DNA from 2 places in the Granulicatella sp. 20925_1_45 genome. Region 2 is predicted to be linked to the other one. Evidence: predicted binding sites of a transcription regulator. Region 2 holds the regulator's gene; the other holds the start of a gene.
The links. Region 2 encodes HrcA, which represses chaperone genes, less so after heat shock. Its sites were predicted from a motif close to TTAGCACTCNNNNNNNNNGAGTGCTAA; they were not measured.
Positions count from the first base shown of each region.

Region 1 (12,483 bases), on a different contig from region 2:
GCGAATTAGGAGCCGTAGGAAGTCATTCCGTACGGCTCCTTTGAGGCTTTTGAGGTGAGAGACGACAGGCTCGAACCGTTGTCCCATTACAGCTATTATAAACAAATCCTTCAGTGTTCGAAGTTTTGAACTTCGTTCACTTTTGTCGGGAAGCACCTTGCGGTGTTTTTATCCAAAAAGAAAAAGAGGGGTGAAAAACTTTCACCCCTCTTTGATTACATCATACCCATGCCCGGATCCATCCCTGGCATTGGTGGTGCTACTGGAGCTGGTTTGTCAGCTACAACAGCTTCTGTTGTTAATAATAATGCTGAAACAGATGCAGCATTTTGTAAAGCAGAACGTGTTACTTTTGTTGGGTCCACGATACCTGCTTCAATCATGTTTACCCATTCATCTGTAGCGGCATTGTATCCAATTCCTTTTTCTTCAGATTTCAAACGAGCAACAATGACTGAACCTTCAAGACCCGCATTTTCTGCGATTTGACGTAATGGTTCTTCTAATGAACGAGATACGATTTTCGCACCTGTAGCTAAGTCGCCTTCTAATTCAAGAGCGTCTACGACTTTTTGAACGTTCACAAGAGCTGTTCCCCCACCTGAAACGATTCCTTCTTCAACCGCTGCGCGAGTTGCGTTTAAGGCATCTTCAATGCGAAGTTTTTTCTCTTTCAATTCTGTTTCAGTAGCGGCACCGACTTTAATCACGGCAACCCCACCTGATAATTTAGCAAGACGTTCATGTAATTTTTCACGGTCAAAATCACTTGTTGTATCTTGTGCTTGTGCGCGAATTAAAGCAACACGGTTCGCGATTAATTCTTTAGAGCCTGCACCTTCAACGATTGTAGTGCTGTCTTTAGAAACTACAACTTTACCAGCTGTCCCTAATTGAGCTAATGTTGCGTCTTTTAATTCTAAGCCAAGGTCTTCTGTAATAACTTGAGCACCAGTTAACACAGCGATATCTTCTAACATCGCTTTACGACGGTCACCGAATCCTGGAGCTTTTACAGCTACCACGTTAAATGTTCCGCGTAATTTGTTTAATACTAATGTTGGTAAAGCTTCGCCATCCACGTCATCCGCGATGATTAATAACGCACGTCCTTGTTGAACGATTTGTTCTAATAATGGAATGATTTCTTGGATGTTTGATACTTTCTTATCTGTAATTAAGATAAATGGATTGTCTAAAGTCGCAATCATCTTGTCATTATCTGTCACCATATATTGTGATAAGTAACCACGGTCAAATTGCATTCCTTCTACAACATCTAACTCTGTTTCAATCCCTTTAGATTCTTCGATTGTGATAACGCCGTCGTTACCCACTTTTTCCATAGCTTCAGCGATTAATTCACCGACTTCAGCTGAACCTGAAGAAATGGCCGCAACTTGTGCGATGGCTTCTTTTGATTCTACTGGACGAGAAATGCGATGTAATTCTTCAACAGCTGCTTTTGTTGCAAGTTCAATCCCGCGACGGATGCCTACTGGGTTTGCGCCAGCTGTTACGTTTTTCAATCCTTCACGAACGATAGCTTGTGTTAAAACAGTAGCTGTTGTTGTACCGTCACCGGCAATATCGTTTGTTTTTGAAGCTACTTCAGCCACGAGTTTTGCACCCATATTTTCGAAGTGATCTTCTAATTCGATTTCTTTGGCAATTGTTACCCCATCATTTGTAATCAGTGGAGACCCAAATGCTTTTTCTAATACAACATTACGTCCTTTTGGTCCTAATGTTACTTTTACTGTGTTCGCTAAAACGTCCACACCACGTAGCATGGCGCTTCTTGCGTCTTCTGCAAATTTAATATCTTTCACCATAGTTGTATCCTCCTTTATTCAACAATTGCGATAATGTCTTTTTCTTTCACGATGATATATTCTTGACCATCTAATTTAACTTCTGTTCCTGAATATTTCTCGAAAACGACTTTATCGCCAACCGCTACTTGACGGTCTTCTGCAGCAGTGAATTCGCTTGTTGCGATGACTTTTGCAAATTGTAATTTTTCTTGAGCAGTTGTTGGTAGGAATAATCCTCCAGCAGTTTTTTCTTCTTGCTCTACCATTTGAATAACAACTCTATCTTTTAAAGGCTTTAACATATGAAATCCTCCTTCATCTTTTTTAGCACTCAAAAACACTGAGTGCTAACTCATAGTTTTATGATACTCATTTGGTCAGGAAAAATCAAGAATAAATACTTGCTTATTTGTCTGGAATTTTGTAAGATTTTGACAGGAAAGGATGATTGCGATGACACGAAAAAGTTTCTTTAGAAAACTATATTTTGAAATCATATTAGCCGTCTTCTTTATCTTTCTAGCAACGACGCATTATCCTGGAAATGGATTTGACTTTATCACATTATTCTGCTGTCTATTCGCAACGACAAGCATCGTAACAAGTATCAACATGCTTCGCACCTATAACGAGTTGAAAAAACTCGCTAATCTCATCGAGAATCTGCCCGATGACGAGGATTCACTAGACGATAAAGAACCAAAAGAAAAGCACTAATCGCTCCGCAAATCGGATTGGATTAGTGCTTATTTTTTATACAAAAAAGGCACCCTATATGGATGCCTTTCAATAGATTATTTTTGGTTGTCCAAGAAATAAATTAGTGTTTGAAGTTCGTTTGTTAAGTCCACGTTTTGAACTCGAACGTCTTCTGGTACGTCTAAGCGGATTGGTGTGAAGTTCAAGATTCCGCGAACATTTGCTTCTACTAAGCGGTCTGCTGTTTCTTGAGCTACATCTTGAGGCACTGTTAAGATGGCCACTTGGATTTGTTGAACTTTCAATTGTTCTACCATTTCATCCATGCTGTAAACTGGCACACCTGTTTGGATTGTTCCAACGATGTCTTCGTTTACGTCAAACGCTGCGCTAATACGCACGTTGTTGCTTTGGTGGAAGTTGTAGTTTAAGAGCGCTTGTCCTAATTTACCAACCCCTACTAGAGCGACGTTTGTTAGGCGATCTTGGTTTAAAGTATGGCTGAAGAATTCTAATAAGTATTCTACATCATATCCATATCCACGTTTTCCTAAAGCTCCAAAGTATGAGAAGTCACGACGGATTGTTGCGCTATCGACTTTTACGGCTTCACTTAATTCAGTTGATGAGATGCGACGTTTTCCTGCATCATGCAAGAAACGTAAGTAACGATGATAAATAGCCAAACGTTTCGCAGTTGCGCGTGGCACTTCGATTTCTTTTAATTCGTTTAAATCTTTCATGAATAAGACTCCCTTTTTCTTTTATTTCCATGCGTATTCTATCACAACGACATTTCATTTCACAAACAGTTTGCTTGTACCTCACGAACATTCCTAAGTTTCGCTTATATACAGAAGGCTTTGTGCTTTTTTCTTCACAACCTCCCTATTGTGAATGTGAATGCAAAGAAGAACGCGTATCAATATTGTTCCCCCTCTTTTTTATGCTAAAATAAACTGAAACTACTTTGAAAGGACCCGTCATGATTTTACTACAAGGACAAGGACTCGCGCGTACGTTTGCGGATGAAGTCCTATTTGAAAATATTACGATTCATATTCAAGAAAATTCACGCATTGCCATCGTTGGGCGAAATGGTACTGGAAAATCCACGCTATTAAAAATGTTGGCTGGAATCGAAGAACCTTCACTTGGCGCTGTGTCAAAGAAGAAAGACCTCTCGATTGGCTACTTAGACCAATACGCTGCTATCCAGTCTTCCCGCACTGTTTGGGAAGAAATGGTGCATCTCTTTGAAGACGTAGAAACTTTGAAGAAACAAGCGCAAAAAGCCGCCGAACAACTCGGTGACCCTGACCTTCTTAGTGACCCAGTTGCGTACGAACTCGCCTTAAAACGATACGACCAGCTTCAAGAAGAATTGAACCAAAAGAACGCGTATGGTTACGAGTCTGAGATTCGCACCGTGCTTCACGGCTTCCGTTTCTATCCAGAAGACTACGATCAACCGATTCAAGCACTCTCTGGGGGCCAACGCACTCGTCTGGCACTAGCTCGTATTTTATTAGAGAAACACGACTTACTCATCTTAGACGAACCAACCAACCACTTGGATATTGAAACATTGACGTGGCTTGAAGACTACTTACGCTCTTCAAGTAGCGCGCTTGTCATCGTATCCCACGACCAATACTTCTTGGACCGTGTGTGTAACGAAGTCTATGAAATCAGTCATAAGGCCTGCGAATATTATAAAGGAAACTACTCGCACTACTTAGAAGAACGCGAGCAACGCTATTTACTCAAACAAAAAGCCTACGAGAAGCAGCAACAAGAGATTCACGACTTAGAAGAATTCATCGCGAAAAACTTAGTGCGCGCTTCAACTACAAAACGAGCCCAATCACGCCGTAAGAAGCTCGAGAAAATGGAACGCTTAGAGAAACCAAAAGGCGATCAGCGCTCTGCTCGTTTTGAATTTACCGTGGAACGCGAATCCGGAAACCAAGTGCTGCAAGTAACTGATGCTTATATCGGCTACGACCACGAAGCCTTGAGTGGTCCGATTTCCTTCCAGCTTCGCAAGCGTGAGGCCATCGCGATTGTGGGGCCTAACGGTATTGGAAAATCTACTCTCTTGAAGTCTATTACGGGTGAATTACCTTTAATCGAAGGTTCAATCGACTTAGGTGCTGGCGTTCAAGTCGGTTACTATGACCAAAACTTGGCCGGCCTCTCATCGAATCAAACGGTTCTAGAAGAACTCTGGTCTCGTCACTCAACGATGCCTGAAAAAGACATCCGTTCGATTCTTGGCAGTTTCCTTTTTTCAGGCAACGACGTCGAGAAAACAACCGCTCAACTCAGCGGGGGTGAAAAGGCCCGTTTGGCACTTTGCAAACTGTCTCTTGAACATGATAATTTCCTACTGCTTGACGAACCAACCAACCACTTGGACATCGACAGTAAAGAAGTCCTCGAAGATGCCCTTATCGACTACGACGGCACGATTTGTTTCGTGTCGCATGACCGTTTCTTCATCAACAAGGTCGCAACGGCTATTCTTGAAATCGAAGAAACTGGCAGCACGCTGTATTTAGGCGACTACGACTACTATCTCGAGAAAAAACAAGAGAAAGAAGAACTCGCTGCATTGCAAGAAGCCAAGGATGCCCCACTAGCAACGGCCGAGCAGATGACAGAAGCCAAAGCCAGCTACCATGCCTCTAAAGAAGAGCAACGTCAAATCCGTACGCTCACTCGTCGCATCGAGCAACTAGAAACGGAGATGCATGATATCGAAACTGCACTCGAACAAGTGCATGAGGCGATGACGCTGGAAGAAAACTATTCTGACCCAGATAAATCTGCTGCCCTCTCAACCGAAGAAGGAGCCCTTCTCGAGCGCCAAGAAACACTTCTTGCGGAATGGGAAGAAGCGTCTCTAGCGCTAGAAGAATTCAATTCATAATCGTTTGAAATTATCATATATGATAATTTTGCACTTTCAACAATTCAAAAAAGCGTAGACTCTTTTTTATAGAGCCTACGCTTTTTTTTAGTTTACTGTTGCCACTGACTTTGATAGAGATTGTAGTAAAATCCACGTTGCTCCATCAAGCTGGCATGATTTCCTTTTTCAATGACATGTCCGTCTTTCAAGACGAGAATCACATCCGCGGTACGAATGGTCGATAAGCGGTGCGCCACGATAAAGCTCGTGCGTCCTTCCATCAGATGTTGAAAGGCTTCTTGAATCTTCAACTCGGTACGCGTATCGATGGAAGAAGTCGCTTCATCAAGAATCAGCATATTAGGTTGTCCCATCATCACACGAGCGATGCAGAGCAATTGTTTTTGCCCTTGCGAGAAGTCCCCACCGTCATCTGAAATCACCGTATCATATCCTTGTGGCAGACGGCTTACAAATCCATGAATATGACAGAGTTTGGCGATGCGAATCATCTCTTCTTCGCTAATCGTTGGATTTCCCATCGTTATATTTTCACGGACAGTTCCCGTTTGAAGCCATGTTTCTTGAAGCACCATTCCAAATCCATTTCGTAGGCTTTGACGAGTGATGTCTTCAATCGAATGGCCATCGATGGCTAATTTTCCACTATTAATATCGTAGAAACGCATCAATAAGTTAATCAATGTCGTCTTTCCACTTCCGGTTGGACCGACAATCGCCACACGTTGCCCTGGTTTGACCTCAAGCGAGAAGTCTTCAATCAGCGGTTGGTCTTTCACATAAGAGAAGTCCACATGGCTAAATTCCACCGCTCCGTCAAAGTTTTCAGGAGACACAGCATTTTTGCGCTCTGGACTCTCAGAAGGTTGTTCCAACAGTTCAAACACACGGTTGGCACAGGCAATCGCATTTTGCAATTCGGTAATCACACCTGAGATTTCATTGAATGGTTTCGTATATTGGTTCGCGTAACTTAGGAAGGATGACAGTTGCCCCACCGTCACGCCACCGCTCATCACGAAGAAAGCCCCGAACACGCCCACACTGGTGTAGACGATGCTATTGACAAAGCGCGTTGCCGGATTCGTGATGCTCGAGAAGAAGATAGCCTTGAGCGATACATCCGTTAACTCCTTATTAATCACCGCGAAGTCCTCGATGACCATTTCTTGTTGTTGAAAGGCCGTAACCACTCGTGTTCCCTCAATCATCTCATTCATATAGGCGGTTTGGTCGCCACGAATTTCCGATTGTTGTTTAAAGAAATGATAGGATTTCTTCGCAACAAAGCTAGCCATCACAAAGGATACTGGCGTCACCACGACTACTACCAGCGTTAATGTCATATTCACGCTCAGCATAAAGACTAAGGTCCCCAGAATGGTCATCACACCCGTGAATAACTGCGTGAATCCCATCAATAATCCATCCGCAAATTGATCCGCGTCCGCAATGATACGGCTCTCGATTTCTCCGGCTGGATGAATATCTAAATAACTGAGCGGTAAGGTTTCGATTTTTTCAAGCGCGTCTCTACGAAGGTCACGAACCACAGAGTACGTCATCTTGTTATTGCTGAGGTTCATAAACCACTGCGCAACAGAAGCTATTATTGTAAAGAGTGCAATCTGCCAAAGGATGGCAAATAGTCCTTCATAGAACACTTGGCCTGTGTCCAGCATTTGGTCTACGGCTTCTCCGACTAATTTCGGAATCATTAACGTTCCGAATACATTCACACTCGCCAAAAGAATGGACGCTACGAAATAGATACGGTAGCGACGGATGTAGCGGAGAACTTTACGGATGGTTTCCCATTGAGTTTTCTGTCTCATGCTTCATCCTCCTTTGGAAATTGTGAATAGTAAATTTCTTGATAAATCTCATTGTTGGCTAAGAGCTCGTCATGCGTGCCTTTTCCGACAAGATTTCCTTCATCGAGTACAAGAATTAAGTCTGCATACTGCACAGACGCCGCCCGTTGCGACACGATAAAGGTTGTTGGACGTGGCGTTTGGTTCTTAATCGCCTCACGCAATTTCGCGTCGGTCGCAAAGTCTAATGCCGAAGCACTATCATCTAGAATTAAAATCGGTGCTTGTTTAGCAATCGCACGCGCAATCGTCATCCGTTGTTTTTGCCCACCGGATAGATTGCGACCATTTTGTTCGATGCTATAATCAAGTCCGCCTTCTTTCGTCTGTACAAACTCGCTGGCTTGGGCGATACCGAGTGCATGTTCAACCACTTCACTTGAAGCAGATGCATTTCCAAAACGAACATTGTCAGCAATCGTTCCACGGAAGAGTTGCGCCTTTTGCAAGACCATTCCGACCGCTCCACGAAGCGATGCAAAACGGTAGCGACGAACGTCTGCCCCGAACACCTCTACAGTCCCTTGGGTCGCATCATAGAAACGAGGAATCATATTGACAAGAGACGATTTCCCGCTACCCGTCCCACCGATAACGCCGATGGTCTGTCCTTTCAGCGCGGTAAATGAGATATGGTTCAACGCTGCGTTTTGGTCTCCTTGATACGTCAACGTCACGTCTTTAAACGCCACCGCCACTTCTCCTTCAGGATGAACCTCTTCAGTTCCTTCGACCATATCCGCTTCAATCGATAGAATGTTATCAACACGCTCTGCACTCGCTACTGATTTTGTCATCAATACGACAAGGTTCGCAAACTTCACAAGTTCCACTAGAATTTGTGACATGTAGTTTGTTAAAGCGATGACTTCCCCTTTCGTTAAGGTTCCTGTATCCACTTTAATCGCTCCACCATAAAGAATGACGATGAGGGCCACATTCACAATTACAAACGTAATAGGATTCATAGCTCCTGAGAGACCACTCACCTTTTGTTGCGCCTGATTCAACGCTTCAGTATCTTCTCTAAACGACTGAATTTCTTTTTCTTCTCGGTTAAATGCACGAATCACACGCACACCGAGTAAGTTTTCATGCACGCGGCGCATAATACGATCCAGTTGCCCTTGCACACGGCGATACATCGGAATCGTCCAGTAAATAATCCCGAATACGACAACTGCTAAGATTGGAACGGTAATGGCAAACGTCCATGCCATTTCCACATTCACGACAAAGGCCATCACAATCGCTCCACCGACGATAAACGGCGAACGAAGCAATAGACGAAGCGCGATGTTCAACCCGTTTTGCACGAGATTCATATCACTCGTCAATCGCGTCAGTAAAGTGTCATTTCCAAGCGCATCGAGTTGCGAGAAACTAAAGTATTGAATTTTTGAAAAGAGTGCCTGTCTCACATCAGCGGTAAATCCAGTTGCCGCCTTTGCCGCAAAATACTGAGCGGTAATCGACACAGCTACACCAACCATTCCGAGTCCAATAAGAATCGCTCCTTGTTGGAGAATCAGCGCAGTATCTCTGTTTTCAATTCCTTTGTCGATAATGACCGCCATGATTAGTGGCACAAACAATTCCAGAATCGCTTCGAATAATTTAAATAAAGGTGCCAATATCGTTTCTTTCAGATATGGCTTTAAATAAGGTTTTAACTTGTTCACACGCGTACTTCCTTTTACATCCATAGTACTTTTATTGTATCACATTTTATCCTCTTCAAAAGCGGAAAAACTTGCTTCCTATTTTTGTTTTTTAGGATGTAACAATTATGTTACGTAACAAAAATGTTACACTCACTTTTAATTTCCTAAAGATGTATCATTAATGATACAAAACTAATTTTTCCCCACAGTTGGGTTTATTGGAGCAAATAATCATTAGAAGACTGGGCAACTCTTTCTTATGAGAAAGTTGATTACGAAAAATCTTACGGATTCTATAATAGCTATAACGTGGGATAGCATTAAATGCGAAAAAGGGAGCGTAGGAATTTTATTCCGTACGCTCCCTTTGAGGCTTTAAAGGTGAGAGACCTAGGCTCGAACCGGTGCAACGTTATAGCTATTATGAAGATATCCGTAAGGATTTGGAGTAATCAACATTATTCACTATACTGTCACCCAGATGCCCAGTCTTCTATTTAATTATTTACGTAAACCGTGCTCCTCAATATACTCCGCAATTTGGATGGCGTTGCTTGCTGCACCCTTACGAATATTGTCGCCCACACACCAGATGTGGAAGCTGTTTGGTTGAGAAATATCGCGGCGAATACGTCCTACATACACTTCATCATGCCCAGTTGCTTGTAATGGTGTTGGATATACATTTTCCTCAGGCTTATCTAATACGATTACGCCTGGTGCTTTTTCTAAAATCGCACGAATTTCTTCAGGTGTTGTATCTTTTTCGAAAGTCACATTGATTTCTACAGAGTGTGAGTTGAATACTGGCACACGCACACAAGTAGCAGTGATGGCTACATCATCTGATAAGCCTAGAATCTTGCGAGTTTCTTGAATCATTTTCATTTCTTCTTTTGTATAGCCATTTTCTAAGAACACATCGATATGGGGCAATACGTTATTATAAATTGGGTGTGGGTAGTTTGTTGGAGCTTCCCCTTTTTCCCCATTTCTTAAATCATTAATCCCTGCTTGTCCAGAACCTGAAACAGCCTGATAAGTTGTATACGCCACACGTTTCAACCCAAATGCATCATGCAATGGACGTAATGGCACAACCGATTGGATTGTTGAGCAGTTTGGATTTGCGATAATCTTACGCTCTAATGTTGGTGCGTTACATTCTGGCACGACTAAATCAATCTCTGGATCCATTCTCCATGCGCTTGAATTGTCGATAACAATTACGCCGTCACGTTCTGCGATTGGCGCAAATTTCAATGAAGTGCCGCCCCCTGCTGAGAAGATGGCGTAGTCAATATCACGCTTGAAGGAGTCTTCCGTTAATTCTTCGACTACATAATCTTTTCCTCTAAACTGTAGTACTTTCCCTGCTGAACGCGCTGAAGCAAGTAGATATAAGTGCTCTACTTGTAAGTTGCTTTCTTCTAAACGTTCAATCATTTTTGTTCCAACGACACCTGTCGCTCCTACAATTGCAATATTTACCATAAAAAAATCTCCTTTTTGCTAAAACGCTATGTTGAAAATTATAGCGAATCTCTCGTTGAAAGTAAAGAATTGTCTTTCTTCGCAACACATTTGTAGCTAGTATAGATACACTCTTTGATGAGTGCATCATCTGTGCACACATTCAGCGCAATTGAAATCCAATGCTTCTTATTCATATGATAGGCTTCGAAAATCCCGTCAGTCGCAACGAGTCGTTCCTTGTCTTCCGGATGAATCTTCACGTTCAAAACAAGGGCGTTCGCCTTTGAAGCTACTCCTAGTTTTTGAAGCGGCACTTCCATCATGAGCCCATACCATTTGCCTTTATCTTCGACCATAAAGCCCATCGCCTCCGTCTTCTCGAACGGATTGCCATGGTACGGGACGATATTTTCGGTCATCCACTTCGTCCACTTCTGGCGTGCTTCTTTGATACTCGATTGCTCAGGATGCATCCATTGGAACGCTAGCTCACTTGCCTCTTCGCGCAAGGCTTGAGCGATACTGCTACTCGTTGTTGGTATATCGAATAAGGTGTAGCGCTCGTTAACCTCATCGATCGCTACGATTTCTAAGCCTAGTTTTTTGCTGGCACTCACCACCTGAAAGTAAAATCCCTCCGTTTGGCTTGGAAAAATCTTTCCTTCCAGTTCTGGTAAGTCCTTTGTTAATTTCCATTTCATAAATCTGACCTCTTATAAGCGATACTCGGCACGCAATTCGAGAATCACATCGCGTAAGTCTGCTGCTTTCTCGAAATCGAGGTCTTTGGCTGCCGCACGCATATCCAACTCGAGTAACTCGAGCGCTTCTCGGCGTTGTTCTTGCGTCATGTTCTTGAAGTCTTTTGCAGTCGTTGGTGCATCTTCTTTTTCGACCTCGTGCGTAATCGCAATTAAATCGCGGATATTCTTCACGATAGTCTTCGGTACGATACCGTGTTCTTTATTGTACGCTTCTTGAATGGCACGACGACGATTCGTTTCATCAATCGCTTTTTGCATCGAATCCGTAATCTTATCGGCATACATAATCACGCGACCGTTCGCATTACGTGCTGCACGTCCAATCGTTTGAACAAGAGCACGTTCACTACGAAGGAAGCCTTCCTTATCCGCATCCAGAATCGCCACAAGGGATACTTCCGGCACGTCTAACCCTTCACGAAGCAAGTTGATTCCGACCAACACGTCGAATTCCCCGAGTCGTAAGTTACGGATAATTTCCGTACGTTCCAATGTCTTAATGTCACTATGCAAGTACTTCACCTTAATGCCCACTTCTTCTAAGTAGTCGGTCAAGTCCTCTGACATCTTCTTGGTCAATGTCGTAATAAAGACACGCTCATTGCGTTCGACACGTAAGTTAATTTCACTAATAAGGTCATCAATCTGTCCTTTAATTGGACGCACTTCCACTGGCGGATCGAGTAAGCCGGTTGGACGAATGATTTGCTCGGTAACTGTTGGTGTATGAGACAATTCGTAAGGCCCTGGAGTCGCCGAAATGTAAATGATTTGAGGCACGCGTTCCTCGAACTCTTCAAACTGCAATGGACGGTTATCTAAAGCACTCGGTAAGCGGAAGCCGTATTGAATCAACTGCTCCTTACGAGCACGGTCCCCGTTATACATGCCACGAATTTGTGACATCGTAATATGCGACTCATCGACCACGAAGAGTGAATCTTTCGGGAAGAAGTCTAATAAAGTATACGGTGGTTGTCCTGGACGTCGGCCATCCATATGTCGGGAGTAGTTCTCAATCCCGTTACAGTACCCCATCTCTAGGAGCATTTCGATATCATAGTTGGTCCGTTGCTCTAAGCGTTGCGCTTCGAGTAACTGGTGGTTGTCCCGTAATTCTTGCAGTCGTTCCGCAAGCTCTTCTTTAATCGTCGCTACGGCCCGTGAAATTTGGTCTTCATTGGCCACAAAGTGCGTTGCTGGGAAGATTGGTACGTGTTCCACAGTCGCTTTGATTTCACCCGTCAACAC
Region 1 is NZ_JAPWBR010000031.1:1,492-13,974, reverse strand. Features, by position in the region: gene groL (chaperonin GroEL) at 216-1,835, opposite strand; gene groES (co-chaperone GroES) at 1,850-2,119, opposite strand; gene O3798_RS08415 (hypothetical protein) at 2,271-2,534, shown strand; gene O3798_RS08410 (redox-sensing transcriptional repressor Rex) at 2,612-3,259, opposite strand; gene O3798_RS08405 (ATP-binding cassette domain-containing protein) at 3,502-5,451, shown strand; gene O3798_RS08400 (ABC transporter ATP-binding protein) at 5,544-7,289, opposite strand; gene O3798_RS08395 (ABC transporter ATP-binding protein) at 7,286-9,034, opposite strand; gene O3798_RS08390 (aspartate-semialdehyde dehydrogenase) at 9,494-10,486, opposite strand; gene O3798_RS08385 (MmcQ/YjbR family DNA-binding protein) at 10,525-11,169, opposite strand; gene uvrB (excinuclease ABC subunit UvrB) at 11,182-12,483, opposite strand, start outside.
Region 1: groES (co-chaperone GroES) is a predicted target of HrcA. The motif match lies at 2,142-2,168, and genes of this name have one in related genera.

Region 2 (20,225 bases):
AAAATGTTATAGAAAGGAGAGAAGAATGCAAACAATAGAGTTAACACACCCTTATAAAAAAGAGTGGGTACTTCAAGAACCGATTGTCCTTGCTTTAGGTTTCTTTGATGGAATCCACTTAGGGCATAGAGAAGTGATTACTACTGCCAAAAGAGTCGGACAGGAACGCGGCTTTAAAGTTGCAGTGATGTCTTTTAATCAGCATCCATCTGTTATTTTTCAAAACGTGGATCCTGAGAGCATTCAATATGTCTCCCCACTAGGACGTAAGAAGGAATTATTAGAAGAACTAGGTGTTGATATTTTCTATTTAGTTGATTTTACTAAGGAATTTGGAGCTCTCACTCCGCAAGAATTTGTCGAACAATATATTGTTGGATTAAATGCAAAAGTCATTGTAGCTGGTTTTGATTACACTTATGGCAAGAGAGACATTGCGAACATGGAATTATTACCAAAGTATGCTTCGAATCGTTTTGAGATTATTACCATCTCTGAACAAAAGAACGATAGTGGGAAGATTAGTTCGACAGCTGTGAGAGATTTATTGCAAGAAGGGCGTATTGAAGAAGCAAATAAATTGTTAGGATATGACTACATGATGGATGGAGTCGTTGTTCATGGCTTTGGACGAGGCAGTAAAATGCTTGGGTTCCCAACTGCGAATATTGAAGTGTCAAATGATACATTCCTATTAAAAAATGGTGTTTATGTCGTTGAAATGCTAGTAGAAGGTCAATGGCTTCCAGGAATGGCATCGATTGGCATTAATCCAACTTTTGATGATGTCCATAAAGTAACGATCGAAGTAAACATACTCGATTTTGACAAAGATATTTATCACTTACCAGTTCGTGTGAAATGGTTGAAGTATTTAAGACCAGAATTGAAATTTGACGGTATTGAGGCTTTGATTGACCAATTGAAACAAGATGAGGAAAATACAAGAAATTATTTCAAAGCGAAGAGAGGTTGATTCTCTATGTGGTATTTAAAGAATTACCATGAATTAACAAAAGAAGAGATTGTAGCCATTTATAAAGCTAGAATTGAAACCTTTATTGTGGGTCAAAAGTTGAATTATCAAGAAATCGATGATACCGATACAATTTCCTGGCATCTATTTGAGATGAATGATGCTAATGAAGTGATTTCTTATTTACGCATTATTCCTGAAAAAGAGAAGATCCTTCTTGGTCGAGTATTAATAGATAATAGATACCGAGGCAAAGGAAAAGGTCGTGCATTGTTAGAACGCGCTAAAGAAGTATGCAAAGAGTGGTTTGTGGATACTGTCATTGAAGTCCATGCACAAGCACATTTAGTAAAATTATATGAATCACTTGGATTTGAAGTAGTTTCAGATCCGTATGATATAGTTGGAATCACGCATGTTACTATGGAGTTGTATTAGGAGGAAATCATGATTACACGTTACACACGTCCAGAAATGGCAAAAATTTGGTCTGATGAAAATCGTTATAACTGTTGGCTAGAAGTTGAAATTTTAGCGGATGAAGCTTGGGCTGAATTAGGAGAAATCCCAAAAGAAGATGTAGAAAAGATTCGTAAAAACGCAAAATTTACGGTAGAACGTATTTTGGAAATTGAAGAAGAAACAAGACATGATGTTGTTGCATTTACAAGATGTGTCTCTGAAAGTCTTGGTGAAGAAAAGAAATGGGTTCACTACGGATTAACGAGTACAGATGTGGTGGATACAGCTTATGGTTATCAGTTGAAACAAGCCAACGATATTTTACGTAAAGACTTAGCAGACTTCCTAGAAATCATTAAAGAAAAAGCCTTAGCTTATAAAGATACGGTTTGTATGGGTAGAACGCATGGAGTTCATGCTGAACCAACCACGTTTGGTTTAAAATTAGCGTTATGGTATTCAGAAATGAAACGGAATATTGAACGCTTCGAACGTGCAGCCCAAGGGGTTGAAGCTGGTAAAATTAGTGGAGCAGTTGGAACATTTGCCAATATTTCTCCTGAAGTGGAAGCATATGTATGTCGTAAATTAGGGATTCGTCCTCAAGAAATCTCTACACAGATTTTATCTCGTGACTTACATGCGGATTACCTTTCTACAATCGCTTTAATTGCGACAAGTATCGAAAAATTCGCGACAGAAATCCGTGGGCTACAAAAATCTGAAACACGTGAAGTAGAAGAGTTCTTTGCAAAAGGGCAAAAAGGATCTTCAGCAATGCCACATAAACGAAATCCAATTGGTTCTGAAAATATGGCTGGACTGGCTCGTGTGATCAGAGGACATATGGTGACTGCGTATGAGAACGTGAACTTATGGCATGAACGCGATATTTCGCATTCTTCAGCAGAACGTATTATTATTCCAGATAGCACGATTTTATTGAACTATATGCTTCGTCGTTTCGGTAATATCGTTAAGAACTTGACGGTATTCCCAGAAAATATGTTACGCAATATGGATGCGACTTTTGGCTTAATTTACAGTCAAAGAGTATTATTGAAGCTGATCGACAAAGGAATGAGTCGTGAAAAAGCTTATGATTTAGTACAACCATGTACAGCTAAAGCTTGGGATGAAAAATTACCATTCCGTTCTGTTTTAGAAGAGCAACCTGAAATTACGGCTACTCTAAGTAAAGAAGATCTAGATGATGCGTTCGATTATCACTACCATATCAAGAATGTAGATTTAATCTTTAAACGTGTTGGAATCTTGTAGATTAAAAAATTACTGAAAAGAGTGCATTTTTTAAGAAAATGTGGTATAAATAGAAAGTAAAATTTTAACTAAAGGAGTCAGAAAATGATTAACGTAAGTGATTTAAAAGCTGGAATGACATTCATTCTTGATGGAAAATTAATTAAAGTGTTGGAAATCAGCCACCACAAACCAGGTAAAGGGAACACTGTAATGCGTATGAAAATCCGTGACGTTCGTAACGGTTCAACAGTAGACACAACAATGCGTCCTGATGAAAAAGTAGAACGTGCACATATCGATACTAAAGATGTTCAATACTTATACAGCCAAGATGGCGTTGGAGTATTCATGGACTTAGAAACATACGAACAATACGAAATTCCTGAAGAAACAATCGAACAAGAATTAAAATATATCTTAGAAAACATGGAAGTTAAAATCCAATTCTACGGTTCTGAAGTAATCGGGGTTTCATTACCATCAACAGTTGTACTACAAGTTACTGAAACTCAACCATCAATCAAAGGTGCTACAGTTACAGGTTCTGGTAAACCAGCTACAATGGAAACAGGTTTAGTAGTTAACGTTCCAGACTTCATCGAAGCAGGAGAGTACTTAGAAGTTAACACTGCAGAAGGTACATACGTACGTCGTGCAACTAAATAATGATGAATCGAAATAAGGGTGAGCCAAGTGTTCATCCTTATTTTTTATAAAGGAGTAATGTAAATGCGGATTGCTGTAATGGCAGGAACACCAATGGACACGAAGTTAGGTGTCGATTTATTAAAGAAAAATGGATTCACTCGAACAATCTCTGTTCCTATTTCTAATAATCCAGTCGAACAAACAACTTTTCAATCCTTAGAGGAAGAAGAAAGAGATCAGTATATTAGAAGTGTGATTGATGGGATGAAAAATGACATCGATGCTATTTTTGTTTATTGTAATTCACTCAGTTCTGTTGTAAATTTTGATAAATTGCAAGACGAATATAAACTCCCAATGATTACTCCGATGCAAATGTATCGAACACTTGGAGTAGAACATGATTATTTAGCTGTAATGGCAGCTAATTCTCATGGGTTAACTGGGGTAGAAAACAATCTATATATTGCCAATCCTAATCTTAAGGTTTTTGGTGTGACGATGTTAGAACTTGTTAAAGCGATTGAAACTGGCAAACCCCAAGAGGAGATTATTAAGCAATTTGATTTTCAAAGTCTTTTCCATTATTTTGAGAGTACAGAAATCGAAGCTGTCGTATTAGGGTGTACACATTTTCCATATGTAAAGAGAGAATTAGAACAGCTCTCAAATATTCCAATTATAGATGTGGGTGTCTATATGATTGACCGATTGAAGAGCCATATTCAGGAGGAAAATCATGATTTCAATTGAAAAGATGAGTTATTTCTTTCGGTATGACAAAGTTAAATATAAAAATCCAGTAAAATTTCCAGAAATTGCAGTAGAAATGGAACAGTTGAAGAAAGCTGGCCAAGATGCAAGACAGGAATTCACGAAGTTAACAGAAGTGTTTCAGAAGAACTTTAAGTCATTTCGCATGGACCGAGTTAGTCAATGGATGAATCAAGCTCAAGTGGCAAGACCCGCTTTTTGGAGATACTTTATCGAAGAGGGGCAAGATGAAGGAAATCCATCCTTTGCATTACGGTTGTTTTATAATGACGATAAATTGGGCGTATATGTAGAATTGAGTTTTATCGAACGTAAAATGAACGAACGCTCTCTGAGGTTACAAAACAAAGTGTTGGAATGTGAACCTAATCGTGACATTCTATACGTAGCATCTGATTTTCAAAAGAATGCAACAGCATACGAAGGAAACGTATCTAATAGAGATGAACTAATAGAAGCTGTCAAAGAAGGAGAAATACGTAAAGTCATTTTAAGAAGGCCAGTATTTCTTGAAAGTACCAAAGATGGAATTGAAGAAGAACTTGCGGACGCATTGAAGGAATTAATTCCGTTTTATGAAACCATTTATATGAATGAAGTAAATTAAAAGAGGTAGATGTAAAATCTACCTCTTATTGTATTTATAGAGTTCTTTAAGCTGGAGCAGGAGTACCTGGCTTTATAGTTACTTCTTCTTCAGATTCAGTTTGCTCTGTAGTTGTTTCTTCTGTAGTTTCCTCAGTGGTTGTTTCACCAGTTGTTGGACCTTCAGTAGTAGGTGTCTCTGTTGTAGGTGTTTCAGTTGTTGTTACTTTAGTAGTTCCACTTTCAGTAGTAACCGTTGTTGTTTCATCACCTCTAACAATGATATATCCAACATATTCATAACAGTCAATTTCATCTACAGTAATTTCTTCTAATTGCGAAATAGAGACTACTTTAGTTTCACCGTTTAAGGTCACTTGCGAAGCGTCTACAGATCCGACAAGAATGCTACCAGCTCCAACCACAAATAAAATAGTAATTAACTTTTTACCTTTATTTGATTTTAATAGAGCATAGGCTGCACCTAATACTAAAAGTCCAGCTCCAAGTGTCACTAAACTTGTTGATGTTCCAGTGTTAGGAAGAGAAGGTTTGTCAATTGGACAAGCCACTTTCTTGTAAACTAATTTTACAGAAGTAGTAGAGTTTACTGCTCCCGAAGGGTTCCCAGAGATGATTAATTCTTTTTCAGAATTAGAAAGTGAAGCAATATCAACATTCGTGATGTTCACTTTAGTCGTACTATCTGCATATGCAGAAGTAAAATTAGAAGCGAAAATTGCTGTTAAAAACGCTAAAGAAATTAGGGCTACTAATTTTTTGAATGATTTCATAATAAATCCTTTCTTTTTTCATTCTTTTTATTTATGAAATTATAATGGAAATAATGAAAATTTGCAAAGAAATGTGAAATCATTATTTTTCCTTTCAAAGGAAAATATAGAAATAAAAACGGACAGCTAGAACAGCTGTCCCTTGTCTTTTGATTAAGGTGGAGATGGTGTTCCCGGGAGAACAGTTACCTCTGTCTCTGTTTGAGCGGTTGTCGTTTCCGCTTCGGTAGTTGTTGTTACAATTGTTGTATCTTCAGTTGTTTCAGTAGTCTCAGTTGATACAGTTTCTGAAGTTGTTGACTCAACAGTTGTCGTTTCTACAGTAGGTATAATGTAACCAACATACTCGTAGCACTCAATTTCTGGAATAGTAATATCATTCAAAGCTGAAATAGAAAACAGTTTAGTTTCACCAATTACTTCAATTGTCGAAGCAATTGCAGGAGTTGCTAGCGCAATACTTGTTCCACCTAATACGAAGAGTATGATTAATTTTCTTCCTTTAGAAGACTTAACTAAAAGTAAGCTAGAAACTAATAGCAGTGAACCGAAAATGATTGCTGCTAAGTTACTTGTAACCCCAGTATTTGGTAATGTTGGCTTATCAACAGGACATGCTTTCTTCTTATAAACTAGTTTTACAGTAGCGTTCGAAGAAACTGATCCCGAAGGAGTACCATTTATCATATTGCTTAATTCAGTTGGGGTTAATGTATCTATATCCACCGTAGTTACATTAACAGTTTGACTTTCAGCAGCTTTTATAGAGCTGTTATAGAAAAAGAAGCCAAATAGGAAAACTGAAAGAAAAGCAAGTGTGAAATGTTTAAGCTTCATTTTGATGTTCCTTTCTATAAACTTATAGATTATTCTATAAAAAAATTATAAAGGAAAACCAAAAGACATTCAATATATAGTAGAAATGCCTTATCTACGGCAATAGTTGTAGTACAAAACCTTCAAAAAATCAGTCTAAAGTCCTAGTATTTTTATATTGACTTAATTTGACCAATGTGTTAAATTATAAATGTGGTTAGCACTCGTCTTAGTCAAGTGCTAAAGAGAGGTGACTATGATGTTAACCAATAGACAATTGCTAATCTTACAATTAATCATACAATTATATACGGAAACTTTGGAGCCGGTCGGGTCGAAGAAGTTGATGGAAGTTGCTGAATTACCATTTAGTTCAGCGACGATTCGTAACGAGATGATGAAGCTAGAAGAGATGGGCTATCTTGAAAAGAACCATACTTCTTCTGGGCGAGTTCCTTCTAATAAAGGATATCGTTACTATATCGACAACATTCTACCTAGACAAAAGCAACCTGTTTCTTTAAGCGTTCGAAATCAAATTCGTGAAGTTTTCCAACAGTCAACATTAGAGATTCAAGATGTATTTCGTTTATCTGCTGACATACTAGCAACATTAACGAACTACACAGCAATTTCTTTTGGACCGGAAGTGAAAACAGCAACCTTATCGGGATTTAGACTTGTTCGTTTAAATCCAAATCAAGTGATGGCAATCATAGTCATCAGTAATGGTTTGGTTGAAAATAAAGTATATACGGTTCCGGGAGCTATTGACGATAGTGATTTAGAGAAAGTGGTTCGCATTATCAATGATGAATTAATTGGAGTACCGCTAGATATCGTTGCTAAACGATTAAAGACGGATCTTCCAATCCTTATGAACCGCTACATGAACTCACAAATTCAAATCGTCAAAGTGATTCAAGAAATGATGAATCGTTTCGAAAATGATCGAATGCATGTTGCAGGAAGAAGATATTTGTTAAATTACTTTGATCATCACGCTAATGTGGATCAACTCAAAGGAATTTATCAATTGATGGATGATCAGTCGAAGTTACATCAACTTGTGACAAATGATCATCAAGATATTCAAATTAGGCTCGGATCAGAAATGGATCATCCGTTACTTGGTGACTTTAGTTTGGTAACAGCTAGTTACGAAACTCCAAACCAAGATACAGGACTGATTGCGCTTCTTGGACCAAAGAATATGCCGTATTCGAATGTATTATCAATTGTAAAAGGACTCAGGGAAGAGTTAGCAACCACGATAGAAGATTATTATCGTAACTTATAGAGTAAGGAGATGAAATCTTGGAAACAAATGAACAAAACAATAAAGAAGAATTAAAAGAAGAAAAAATTGTTGCAGATGAAGCTCCTCAAGAAGAAGTTACTGAAGAAACCAAAACAGAACTTACGAATGAAGAGAAATTACAACAAGAAGTAGAGAAGTTGAACGATCAAGTATATCGACTCTCTGCTGAAATCTCGAATATCCAAAAGAGAAACGCAAAAGAAAGACAAGATGCTGCAAAATATCGCAGTCAAAGTCTTGCGCAAAACTTATTAAATGTGATTGATAACCTTGAGAGAGCCATCGCTTCTCCAAGTGAATCAGAAGAAGCTCAAAACCTTAAAAAAGGTGTTGAGATGGTGTATGAAGGTTTCCTTTATGCACTAAAAGAAGAAGGTATCGAAGAAATCGATGCCTTAAACCAACCTTTTGATCCTACTTTACATCACGCTGTTCAAACCGTTCCTGTTGAGGAAGGGCAAGAAGCAGACCGCGTGGTACAAGTGTATCAAAAAGGATACAAATTAAAAGATCGTGTATTACGACCAGCAATGGTCATCGTCTCACAATAAGAAGACGAATCATAAAATAAATAATAAATTTCATTAATAGGAGTGAATTAAATATGAGTAAAATTATTGGTATTGACTTAGGAACAACAAACTCAGCAGTAGCTGTTTTAGAAGGTAACGAAGCAAAAATTATTGCAAACCCAGAAGGAAACCGTACAACACCATCTGTTGTAGCGTTCAAAAATGGAGAAATCCAAGTAGGTGAAGTTGCAAAACGTCAAGCTGTAACAAACCCAAATACAATTGCATCTATCAAACGTCATATGGGCGAAACAGGATATAAAGTAGAAATCGAAGGTAAATCTTATACACCTCAAGAAATTTCAGCAATGATCCTACAATACTTAAAAGGATATGCTGAAGAATATCTTGGAGAACAAGTAGACAAAGCAGTTATTACAGTACCTGCATACTTCAACGACGCACAACGTCAAGCAACTAAAGATGCTGGTCGTATCGCTGGTTTAGAAGTAGAACGTATCGTTAATGAACCAACTGCAGCAGCTCTTGCATATGGTCTTGATAAAGTTGACCACGAAGAAAAAATCTTAGTATTCGACCTTGGTGGTGGTACATTCGACGTATCTATCCTTGAATTAGGAGATGGCGTATTCGACGTATTATCAACAGCTGGTGACAACCATCTTGGTGGGGATGACTTCGACCAAAAAATCATTGATTTCTTAGTAGAAGAATTCCAACGTGATAACGGTATTGATTTATCAAGCGATAAAATGGCAATGCAACGTTTGAAAGATGCTGCTGAAAAAGCTAAGAAAGACTTATCAGGTGTATCTCAAACACAAATCAGCTTACCATTCATTTCTGCTGGTGCAGCTGGCCCATTACACTTAGAAGTAACATTAACTCGTGCTAAATTTGATCAATTAACTCAAGATTTAGTAGAACGTACAAAAGAACCAGTTCGTCGTGCTTTAGCTGACGCAGGTTTATCAGCTTCAGATATCGACCAAGTATTATTAGTTGGTGGCTCAACTCGTATTCCAGCAGTTGTTGAAGCTGTTCGTAACGAAACTGGAAAAGAACCTAACAAATCAGTAAACCCAGACGAAGTAGTAGCGATGGGTGCTGCAATCCAAGGTGGGGTTATCTCTGGTGACGTTAAAGATATCGTATTATTAGACGTAACACCATTATCACTTGGTATTGAAACAATGGGTGGCGTGTTCACAAAATTAATCGATCGTAACACTACAATCCCAACAAGCAAATCACAAGTATTCTCAACTGCAGCGGATAACCAACCAGCAGTAGACGTACACGTATTACAAGGTGAACGTCCAATGGCAGCGGACAACAAGACTTTAGGTCGCTTCCAATTAACAGATATTCCAGCTGCTCCTCGTGGTGTGCCTCAAATCGAAGTAACATTCGATATCGATAAAAACGGTATTGTAAATGTTCGTGCTAAAGATTTAGGAACTGGTAAAGAACAAGCTATTACAATCAAATCTTCTTCAGGTTTATCTGATGAAGAAATCGAACGTATGGTGAAAGATGCAGAAGCAAATGCTGAAGCAGATAAAAAACGTAAAGAAGAAGTAGATTTACGTAACGAAGTTGACCAATTAATCTTCACTGTTGATAAAACATTGAAAGAATTAGACGGTAAAGTAGATGCTAGTGACGTTCAAAAAGCTGAAGCAGCTCGTGATGAATTAAAAGCAGCTGTAGAAGCAAACGACTTAGAAGCTATGAAAGTAAAACGTGACGCTTTAAATGAAGTGGTACAAAATTTAACTGTTAAACTTTATGAACAAGCTGCCGCAGCTCAACAAGCAGCTGGTGCTTCACAAGAAGGAGCAACTGAACAAGCATCTTCAAATAACGATGGCGTTGTAGACGCTGACTTCGAAGAAGTAGACTAATATTTGCTAAAACGATAGGGTGTAAGACTACTTAGTGGCCTTACGCCCATATCCTTTGTAAACTATGAAAGAAAAGGAGAGCAATTCAGTGGCCAAAAGAGATTTATATGAAATTTTAGGCGTATCCAAAGATGCCTCTGAAGCAGATATTAAGAAAGCTTATCGTAAACTATCTAAAAAATACCATCCAGATATTAATAAAGAACCTGGAGCGGATGAAAAGTTTAAAGAAATCGCTGAAGCTTATGAAATCTTAGGAGATGCACAAAAGCGTGCAGCGTATGACCAATACGGACATGCTTCTTACGATCCAAACTCTGGATTTAGTGGAGGCGGATTCGGTGGTGGATTTGAAGGTTTCGGAGGATTCGGCGGTAGTGGAAACTTTACTGGTGGATTCGAAGATATCTTTAGTAGTTTCTTCGGTGGCGGAGGTAGTCGTGCAGACCGTGCAAACATGCCGCGTCAAGGGGCTGACCTTCAATATGTCATGGATTTAACATTTGAAGAAGCTATCTTTGGTAAAGAAGAAACCATTCATTATCACCGCAGCGATGAATGTCAAACCTGTCATGGTACTGGTGCAAAACCTGGTACGCATCCTACAACATGTTCAAAATGTCATGGTGCTGGTGTGATTAACGTTGAAAGAAATACACCATTCGGTCGTATGATGAGCCAAACAACCTGCGATGTGTGTCATGGTACAGGACAAGAAATTAAAGAAAAATGTTCAACGTGTCACGGTCATGGTCAAGTAGATGAAACGCATAAAGTGAAAGTAAAAGTCCCTGCTGGGGTTGAAGATGGAAATCAAATGCGTCTTCAAGGCCAAGGGGAAGTTGGTTTCAATGGTGGTCCATATGGTGACCTCTATGTCATCTTCCGTGTTGGACAAAGTAAGACATTTAAACGTCAAGGAGCAGATATTTACTATCAACTCCATGTAAACTTTGCTCAAGCAGCTCTTGGAGACGAAGTAGATGTACCAACTGTTCACGGTAAAGTGAAATTAAAAGTTCCTGCTGGAACACAATCAGGAACAATTTTACGATTACGTGGAAAAGGTGCTCCAAAACTTCGCGGAACAGGAAACGGTGACCAACATGTAGAAGTCATCGTAGATACTCCTAAGAAACTGACAGATAAGCAAAGACAAGCGTTACAAGTATTTGCTAGTGAGGAAGGAACGGACCTTCATAATGGAGAAGAGAACTTCTTCGACAAAATGAAGAACGCCTTTAAAGATACATTTGAATAAATTGAAAAAGAACTTAGCATTTGGTTGCTAAGTTCTTTTTGTTTATTTAGAAATAACAGCAAGGCGACGAATAATTTTCTCGTGCTCAGGATACTTTTCTAATAATTCATCTCGAGTATAAAGTATGAAGTCTTCGTATTCAAAACCAGGAGTAACGCTGCAACTCACAATCGCAAAGTCTTCTTCGTTGTCCGATTCAATGGTAGATCCAAAGACGACACCAGCAGGAACTGTAAATTGGAGCTTTTGTCCGTTTCCAGGCCCAATTTCAACAGCTTCGTATGTACCATCTGGATGAATCATATGCACGGTAAGCGCATGACCGAAGTGATAGTACCAAATCTCATCAGAAGAAAGTAAATGGAAATGAGATGGGTTTTGATTCGTTAATAAAAACAGAATGGAGGTGGAGAGTGCACGGATGCGTTTATCTGGTAATTCTACCGTTTCAATCGCTTTATAAGTCTGACGGAAATAACCACCTTCCACATGTGGTTCTAAGTCTAATTCTTTAATCCATTCTTCTTTCGTTTTCATAGGAGACCTCCAAGCATTATTTTCTATTATTATAGCGCAACTTTTTCTACTTGTGAATTGTTGATAGAACGGTAATTATGCTATACTAGTACTATTGGAAAAGAAAGGAGAAGAGTCATGAAAGATAATATTGCTTTAATTGTGTCGAATAAAGACGTAAAGAAAATTAGAGAGCTTTTTAATGAGAATTATCCGATTGATATCGCCTTGGCGTTAGAAGAAGTCGATGATGATGTTTTAAAGAATTTCATGTTCTCTATCTCAAATACCAGATTAGCTTCAATCTTAGAAGTTGCTGAACCTGAATTCCAATTACGAATGCTTGAGAAACTCCCATTTAGACGTGTAGCTTTACTATTCCAACAAATGTCAAACGATGATGTCGTGGATATTTTAGGGAATTTACCAGTTGGAATCCGTAAACGTTACATCAAAATGATGAAACAAAGTTCTCAAGATGATATTCAAACCATGTTGAATTATGCTCCGGATACTGCCGGAGGGATTATGACCACTGAGTACATCACAGTGAAGGAACATTTAACGGTAGAAGAGACCCTCTCTAAATTAAGAGAGATTTCACCAAACTCAGAAGTCATTAACATTATTTTTGTGACGAGTTTACAACGCAAATTAATTGGTTGGATTGATATTCGCGATTTATTTACACATGATTTAGACGAGAGTTTGCATGACGTGATGCATACGAATATCATCTCTGTTTTACCAGAAGAAGACCAAGAAGAAGTGGCTCGTATCTCAACGAAGTATGACTTATCTGTTGTACCTGTAGTCAATAAGCAAAATGTGTTACTTGGGATCATCACAATCGATGATATCGTTCACGTCTTGCAAGAAGAGCACCACGAAGATATGTTATTAATCAGCGGGGTTGAAGGAACAGAACGAATCGGTGGACCTTTCAAAGAATCGATTAAAAAACGGACGCCTTGGCTCTTAATTAACTTAATAACAGCTTTTATGGCAAGTGCGGTTGTCGGTTTATTCCAAGGCACGATTGAACAAGTAGTAGTTCTTGCTGTAGCAATGCCAATTATTACCGGGATGGGTGGAAACTCAGCTTCTCAAACATTAGCGCTCGTTATCCAAGAGGTAGCGATTGGACAATTAACGTGGGAAAAAGACAAGAAGTATGTATTAAATGAAATTTGGCTTGGATTAGTCAACGGAATTATCACAGGGATTTTTGCAGCGATTGCTCTCTACATCCCATATCAAAACTTTTTCTTATCGATTATCGTTATTTTAGCGATGGCAATGAACTTAATGGTAGGGGCATTCTTCGGTTTCTTCGTACCTTTACTTTTGAAGAAACTAAATCTAGACCCAGCCATTTCATCAACGATTTTTGTAACAACAGCTACAGACGTATTAGGATTCTTTATTTTCTTATACTTAGCTGAATTGTTCTTGCCATTATTATTGTAGTTTGATAGAATGATTTGAATTTTAATGTAGTAGTGTATTAAGGAGTTATTCATGAATTTAGAAGAAATGAAAGAAAGACAGAAGCGCATTCGAAACTTCTCGATTATTGCGCATATTGACCACGGAAAGTCAACGTTGGCCGATCGTATTTTGCAAGCGACTGATACTATTGCCGACCGTGAAATGCAAGACCAACTATTAGACTCAATGGATCTTGAAAGAGAACGTGGGATTACGATTAAATTAAATGCCGTTGAATTAACATATGATGCAAAAGACGGTACGGAATGTATTTTCCACTTAATCGACACTCCAGGTCACGTGGACTTCTCTTATGAGGTATCACGAAGCTTAGCGGCCTGCGAAGGTGCAATTCTTGTCGTAGATGCGGCTCAAGGGATTGAAGCACAAACATTAGCGAATGTGTATTTAGCGATCGATAATGACTTAGAAATCTTACCAGTCATCAATAAAATTGACCTGCCTGCAGCAGACCCTGAACGTGTTCGTACAGAAATAGAAGATGTCATTGGGATTGATGCCAGTGAAGCTGTTCTTGCCAGTGCTAAAGTTGGGATTGGGATTCCAGAAATCTTAGAACAAATCGTAGAAAAAGTCCCAGCTCCAACTGGGGACCTTGAAGCGCCTCTTCAAGCATTGATTTTTGACTCAGTCTATGATGCGTATCGTGGGGTTGTCTTAAATGTTCGTATTCAAAACGGAATTGTAAAACCTGGTGATAAAATTCAATTAATGAGTAATGGAAAGACTTTTGATGTAGTGGATGTAGGTATTTTTTCTCCAAAACCAATTAGTCGTGATTACTTAATGGTTGGGGATGTTGGTTATATCACTGCTTCCATTAAGACTATCCAAGATACTCGTGTAGGGGATACTGTTACTTTAGCAAACAACCCAGCAGCTGAACCGTTAGACGGATACCGTAAAATGAATCCGATGGTGTACTGTGGTTTATATCCAATTGATTCATCGAAATATAATGATTTACGTGATGCATTAGAAAAATTACAGTTAAATGACGCTGCGCTTCAATTCGAAGCAGAAACATCACAAGCACTTGGATTTGGTTTCCGTTGTGGATTCTTAGGATTACTCCATATGGACGTTATTCAAGAACGTTTAGAGCGTGAATTTGACTTAGACTTGATTACAACAGCTCCGTCTGTAATTTATCATGTACAAAAGACTGACGGTACAGAAGTGGTGGTTTCAAACCCTGCTGAAATGCCAGACCAATCAAGTGTACAATCCATCGAAGAGCCTTACGTAAAAGCATCTATCATGGTACCAAATGAATACGTTGGTAGCGTAATGGATATTTGCCAACGTAAACGTGGAACGTTTGTGACAATGGATTATCTAGATGAGTACCGTGTTAACGTCATTTACGAAATGCCACTGTCTGAAATCATCTTTGATTTCTTTGATTCATTAAAATCAAGCACAAAAGGGTATGCTTCTCTTGATTACGATTTAATCGGATACCGTGCAAGCAACCTTGTGAAGATGGATATCATGTTAAATGGTGAAGTAGTCGATGCCTTAAGTATTATCGTGCATAAGGAATTTGCTTATAATCGTGGTAAGGCAATCACTGAAAAACTTAGAAAACTTATTCCTCGTCAACAATTCGAAGTTCCAATTCAAGCAGCGATTGGGAATAAGATTTTATCTCGTACAAACATTAAAGCATTGCGTAAAAACGTACTTGCAAAATGTTATGGTGGGGATATTTCTCGTAAACGTAAACTGTTAGAGAAACAAAAAGAAGGGAAGAAACGTATGAAGCAAGTGGGTTCAGTTGAAGTTCCACAAGAAGCCTTCATGTCAGTTCTAAACCTTAACGAAGAAGAAAAATAATGAGTTGTAAAAGGGCGTTAATAGCGCCCTTTTAATTTCAAAGAAAGGAGATAGTAATGGAAAAAGAAAACAAACATTTTTATAGACAAATGCTTGCAATCGCAATTCCGGTATCGCTCCAAAGCTTATTAACGTCATTTTTGAATACGTTAGATACAATTATGATTTCCTCTCTTGGAGATGCTAGTATCGCGGGGGTTGGACTTGCAAACCAAGTATTTTTCTTGTTTACATTGATTTGCTTTGGAATTCATACGGGTTCAGCAGTGCTTTTCTCACAATATTGGGGAATTAAAAATACGCACAAGGTTCAAGAAGTCAATCAAATGTCACTGATTTTATCAACAGTTGTCAGCGTAGTGTTCATGCTTCTTGGGGTATTATTCCCATATGAAATTCTACATATTTTTACAAAAGATCCACTGGTGATTCAGTCCGGCGGGGATTACTTACGTGTGGCTGCTTTAAGTTATGTATTTACAGCGTGGAGTTTTGCGATGACAAACGCTCTTCGTACGACAGGAAGTCCTAAGGTTCCTCTTATTGCAACAATTTGTAGCTTCGTCACAAATGCCGTCTTCAACTATGTATTTATTTTCGGGAAATTCGGTGCACCTGCTCTTGGTGTTGTCGGGGCAGCAGTAGCGACATTAATCGCTCGTGTTGTAGAAGTGAGTGTTCTTTTTGGTGTGGTATTTTCATACAGTGGACCAATCAGACTACCAATCGGTCGATACTGGCATCATATATCAAAGGGCCTGTGGATGAATTATTGGATTACAACTTATCCAGTTATTATTAATGAAACGTTCTGGGCTCTTGGACAAGTGTTCTACAATGCAGCATACGCTATGGTTGGAACACAGGCGACAGCAGCGATTCAAGTGGCTGTAGCTGTTCAAAATCTATCCTTTATTCTTGTTCGAGGAATTGGTAGTAGCTGTAGTATTATGCTTGGAAACCGAGTCGGACGTAACGAAGTCGAACAAGCGCAAAAAGAAGCAAAACGCTTTGTTACAATTTCCCTTGTTCTTGGAGTGGTCATTGGTGGTATTCAAAGCCTAACACCACATTGGACACTATTGATGTTTGCTCATCTAAGTCCTGAAGTGTTCCTTATCGGTCAACAATTACTCCAAATTATGGGTGTGATTTTCGTATTTAAAACATTAAACTCAATTATCTTGGTGGGGATTCTTCGAGGTGGTGGAGATACGCAGTACGGCATGAAACTCGAGATGGCTTGTGTTTGGCTAATAGGAGTGCCTTTAGCGTTACTTGCTGCCGCAGTATGGCACTTCCCAGTACAATTAGTTGTTATCTGTGCTGGTGCTGAAGAGTTATGTAAAGCCTTTATTGGATTACGAAGAGTCTTTTCTGGAAAATGGATTCACCGATTAGTTGAAGCATAAAAAAAGAAGATCCTATCGGATCTTCTTTTTTTAGTTTGGATTTGTAAATGAAAGCAGTGGATAATAGACTCCTGTTGGTTCGCCTTGTAAGATCGAAATATGTGTTTGATCCGCGCGAGGGAAGACACGACCAGAAAAGACCATTTCTCCATCATTAATAAAGATTTCAAAGACAGAATTATCAATAAAAATACGCGCTGTAGTGTCTGCTGGAGCAATTGGTGCTGTACGAACACTACTATATTCTGTAGCAAAGGCTTCTCCAACTTTACTACGGTCAACTACAACCTCACCATCTACAAGATTAAAGATGAGGGATAGTCCATTGTCATCCTTGTCTGAGAATAGAACAAGTTCATAAATCATATCGCCTTCTAATTTAAGGTTTAACTCGTAGCAATTTGATGTGTTTTTAATATACTTATTAAACGGAAGTGAAGATTGACGAAGTTTTTCGATTCCTTTTACTGGAGTTTGATATAACTTACCATCTTTAATGGAAAGTTCTTTCACTAATGATAAGATCCCTTGGTGTTCGTATACATCGCTAGGATAAGAAACATCAGGTAATCCAAGCCAGCTAATGCAAAGCGCACGACCGTCCGGTGCGTTAAATGCTTGAGTAGCATAGACGTCAAAACCGTAATCTAATTGATGGAGCTCAGAAACGGGTGTGATTGTCGCATTTTCTGGGTTGAATGTTTCACCGATTTTATATAAGTTTGGATAAATATTATCGTAGTGGAATACGTCTTTATCTAATCCTTGAGGGCAGTAAATGAGTACGGGTTTGTCATCTACGAATACTAAATTCGGACATTCCATCATATAAGCGGTATTGTCATTCTTAAAATCTAGATTTCCAATTTCTTCCCAATTTGTATAGTCGTTATTAACAGCTCGGTAGAGTCGAACGAACCCTTTTTTATCTAGATTTTGACCACCTACAATCGCATAATAATGATCTTTATATTGGAAAATTTGAGGGTCTCTAAAGTGACCAGTAGCATCACTAGGCTGAGGGATCAAATCTTTTCCAAGTTTTTCAATATGGCCGTCTTTATCCATCAGTGCCCCTAATTGGTAAGGGTGGCGAACCCAATTTTCATCTCTCACATTTCCTGTATAAAATAAAAACAATCTATCACCAAATTGCATTGCGCTTCCTGAATACGCACCATGACTATCGAGTGGAGTATCTGGTAGTACCTTGACTCCAGTTTCTTTAAAGGTCACAAGATTATCACTTTCTAGTTGAACCCATGATTTTAATCCATGAGCAGCGCCAAAAGGAAAGTTTTGGTAGAATAAAATCCATTTACCATCAAAATAAGAAAATCCGTTTGGGTCATTTAATAAACCGCTAGATGGTTCTACGTGGTATTTCGCTCTCCAAGGGGACTTTTCCATTGTAGAGTTTAATTGATTTTTTTCAGCCTCTGACCAATCATCATAGCGTTTATATCTCAGTTCTGTTGTCCATTTCATGATGGATTCCTCCTCTAAAATTGTATCTTTACAATACGTGTTTTTTCGCATAAATGCAAGCTTTTTTGGATGAAGTGTTCTTTTTGTGATTCATTATCAGATGTAACTTGACTTATAACGGTATAATGATACAATTCGAAATGAAATAAATGTGCTATTATTAGTAACAATTTTTATAAAGGAGAGTGTAATGGATGAATAATACTGAAATTGCAAAAAGTGTTATCGAAGCCATTGGTGGCAAAGACAACGTGAGTAGTGTAGCGCACTGTGCAACGCGTCTTCGTATCATGGTAAAAGATAAAGAAAAAATCGATACAAATAGAGTCGAGAATATTGAGAAAGTTCAAGGGGCATTCTTCAACGCAGGGCAATTCCAAATTATTTTTGGTACAGGAACTGTAAATCGTATTTATGATGAAGTGGTATCTCTTGGTTTACCAACTTCAACAACAAGCGAAATGAAAGCTGAAGCAGCAAAACAAGGTAACTGGTTCCAACGTGCTGTTCGTACATTCGGGGATGTATTCGTTCCAATCATTCCAGCGATTGTTGCGACAGGTCTTTTCATGGGTCTGCGTGGATTATTAGAGGCTTTTGGTGTTGTATTACCATCTGATTTCTTAATCTATTCTAAAATCTTAACAGACACTGCCTTTATTGCATTGCCAGCCTTAGTAGTTTGGTCTACGTTTAAAGTGTTTGGTGGAAATCAAACAATCGGGATTGTACTAGGACTGATGTTGATTTCTGGTTCTCTTCCTAACGCTTGGGAGGTTGCTCAAGGTGGGGAAATTGTTCCTATCAAATTCTTCGGCCTTGTGGATGTCGTTGGTTTACAAGGTTCTGTTTTACCAGCGTTTATTATCGGGGTTGTAGGTGCTAATTTTGAAAAATGGGTTAGAAAATATGTACCAGAAGTATTGGACTTATTAGTAACACCATTTATTACATTATTTGTAATGTCAATTTTAGGATTATTTGTATTAGGACCAATCTTCCATCAAGTAGAGAAAGTGATTCTTTCACTTACAACAACTGTATTGTATTTACCATTTGGTCTTGGTGGATTAATCATCGGTGGTACACACCAATTAATCGTTGTGTCTGGTGTTCACCATATCTTCAATTTATTAGAAATTAACTTATTATCAGCGACTGGACAAAACCCATTTAATGCTATTATTACGGCTGCGATGACGGCTCAAGGGGCTGCAGCGGTTGCGATTGGTGTTAAAACGAAGAGTCCAAAATTAAAAGCATTAACATTCCCAGCGGCTTTATCAGCATTCCTAGGAATTACTGAACCTGTTATCTTCGGGGTAAACTTACGATTCCGTAAACCATTCGTTCTTTCATTGTTAGCAGGTGCGTTAGGTGGAGCTCTTTCAGCTTTACTAGGATTAGCGGGTACAAGTAACGGAATTACAATCATTCCTGGTTCAATGCTTTATGTCGGAAACGGGCAATTACCACAATACTTATTCATGGTTGCAGTATCATTTGCATTAGGATTTACGTTTACTTATTTATTCGGTTACGACGATTCTATGTTAGATACACCTGTTGAAGCAGAAGGACCTTCTTCACAAGAAACTCAAGAGGAAGAACCTGTTGTAGCAACGTCTGAACGTGCTGATGAAAAATTACGTTCACCAATCGTTGGCGGAGTTGTGGCTTTAAGCGAAGTAAATGATCCAGTATTCTCTAGCGGAGTTATGGGTCAAGGTATCGCAGTGAAGCCATCTAAAGGAGTTGTATACGCTCCAGCAGATGCCGAAATCGCGATTGCGTTCCCAACAGGCCATGCCTATGGATTAAAAACAGATAATGGGGCTGAAATTCTTATTCACGTCGGAATCGATACTGTTTCATTGAATGGTGAAGGATTTGAAGCAAAAGTATCTCAAGGAGACAGAGTAAGAGCAGGAGATATCATCGGAACATTTGATTCTGAAGTGATTGCTGCAAATGGGTTAGATGACACAACAATGGTCATTATCACTAACACAATGGATTATGCAGAAGTGACTCCAATCGCAACTGGTTCTGTTACGAATAAAACTCGAGTATTAGAATTACATGTATAATTTTTTAGAAGACGAATTCTATTACAGG
Region 2 is NZ_JAPWBR010000007.1:36,238-56,462, forward strand. Features, by position in the region: gene truB (tRNA pseudouridine(55) synthase TruB) at 1-12, shown strand, start outside; gene ribF (riboflavin biosynthesis protein RibF) at 26-976, shown strand; gene O3798_RS03635 (GNAT family N-acetyltransferase) at 983-1,414, shown strand; gene purB (adenylosuccinate lyase) at 1,424-2,719, shown strand; gene efp (elongation factor P) at 2,804-3,367, shown strand; gene O3798_RS03650 (glutamate racemase) at 3,431-4,102, shown strand; gene O3798_RS03655 (HI_0552 family protein) at 4,089-4,730, shown strand; gene O3798_RS03660 (LPXTG cell wall anchor domain-containing protein) at 4,777-5,502, opposite strand; gene O3798_RS03665 (LPXTG cell wall anchor domain-containing protein) at 5,656-6,228, opposite strand; gene hrcA (heat-inducible transcriptional repressor HrcA) at 6,575-7,618, shown strand; gene grpE (nucleotide exchange factor GrpE) at 7,636-8,190, shown strand; gene dnaK (molecular chaperone DnaK) at 8,244-10,079, shown strand; gene dnaJ (molecular chaperone DnaJ) at 10,144-11,340, shown strand; gene O3798_RS03690 (cupin domain-containing protein) at 11,383-11,877, opposite strand; gene mgtE (magnesium transporter) at 11,995-13,326, shown strand; gene lepA (translation elongation factor 4) at 13,378-15,207, shown strand; gene O3798_RS03705 (MATE family efflux transporter) at 15,264-16,619, shown strand; gene O3798_RS03710 (sucrose-6-phosphate hydrolase) at 16,650-18,107, opposite strand; gene O3798_RS03715 (glucose PTS transporter subunit IIA) at 18,302-20,197, shown strand.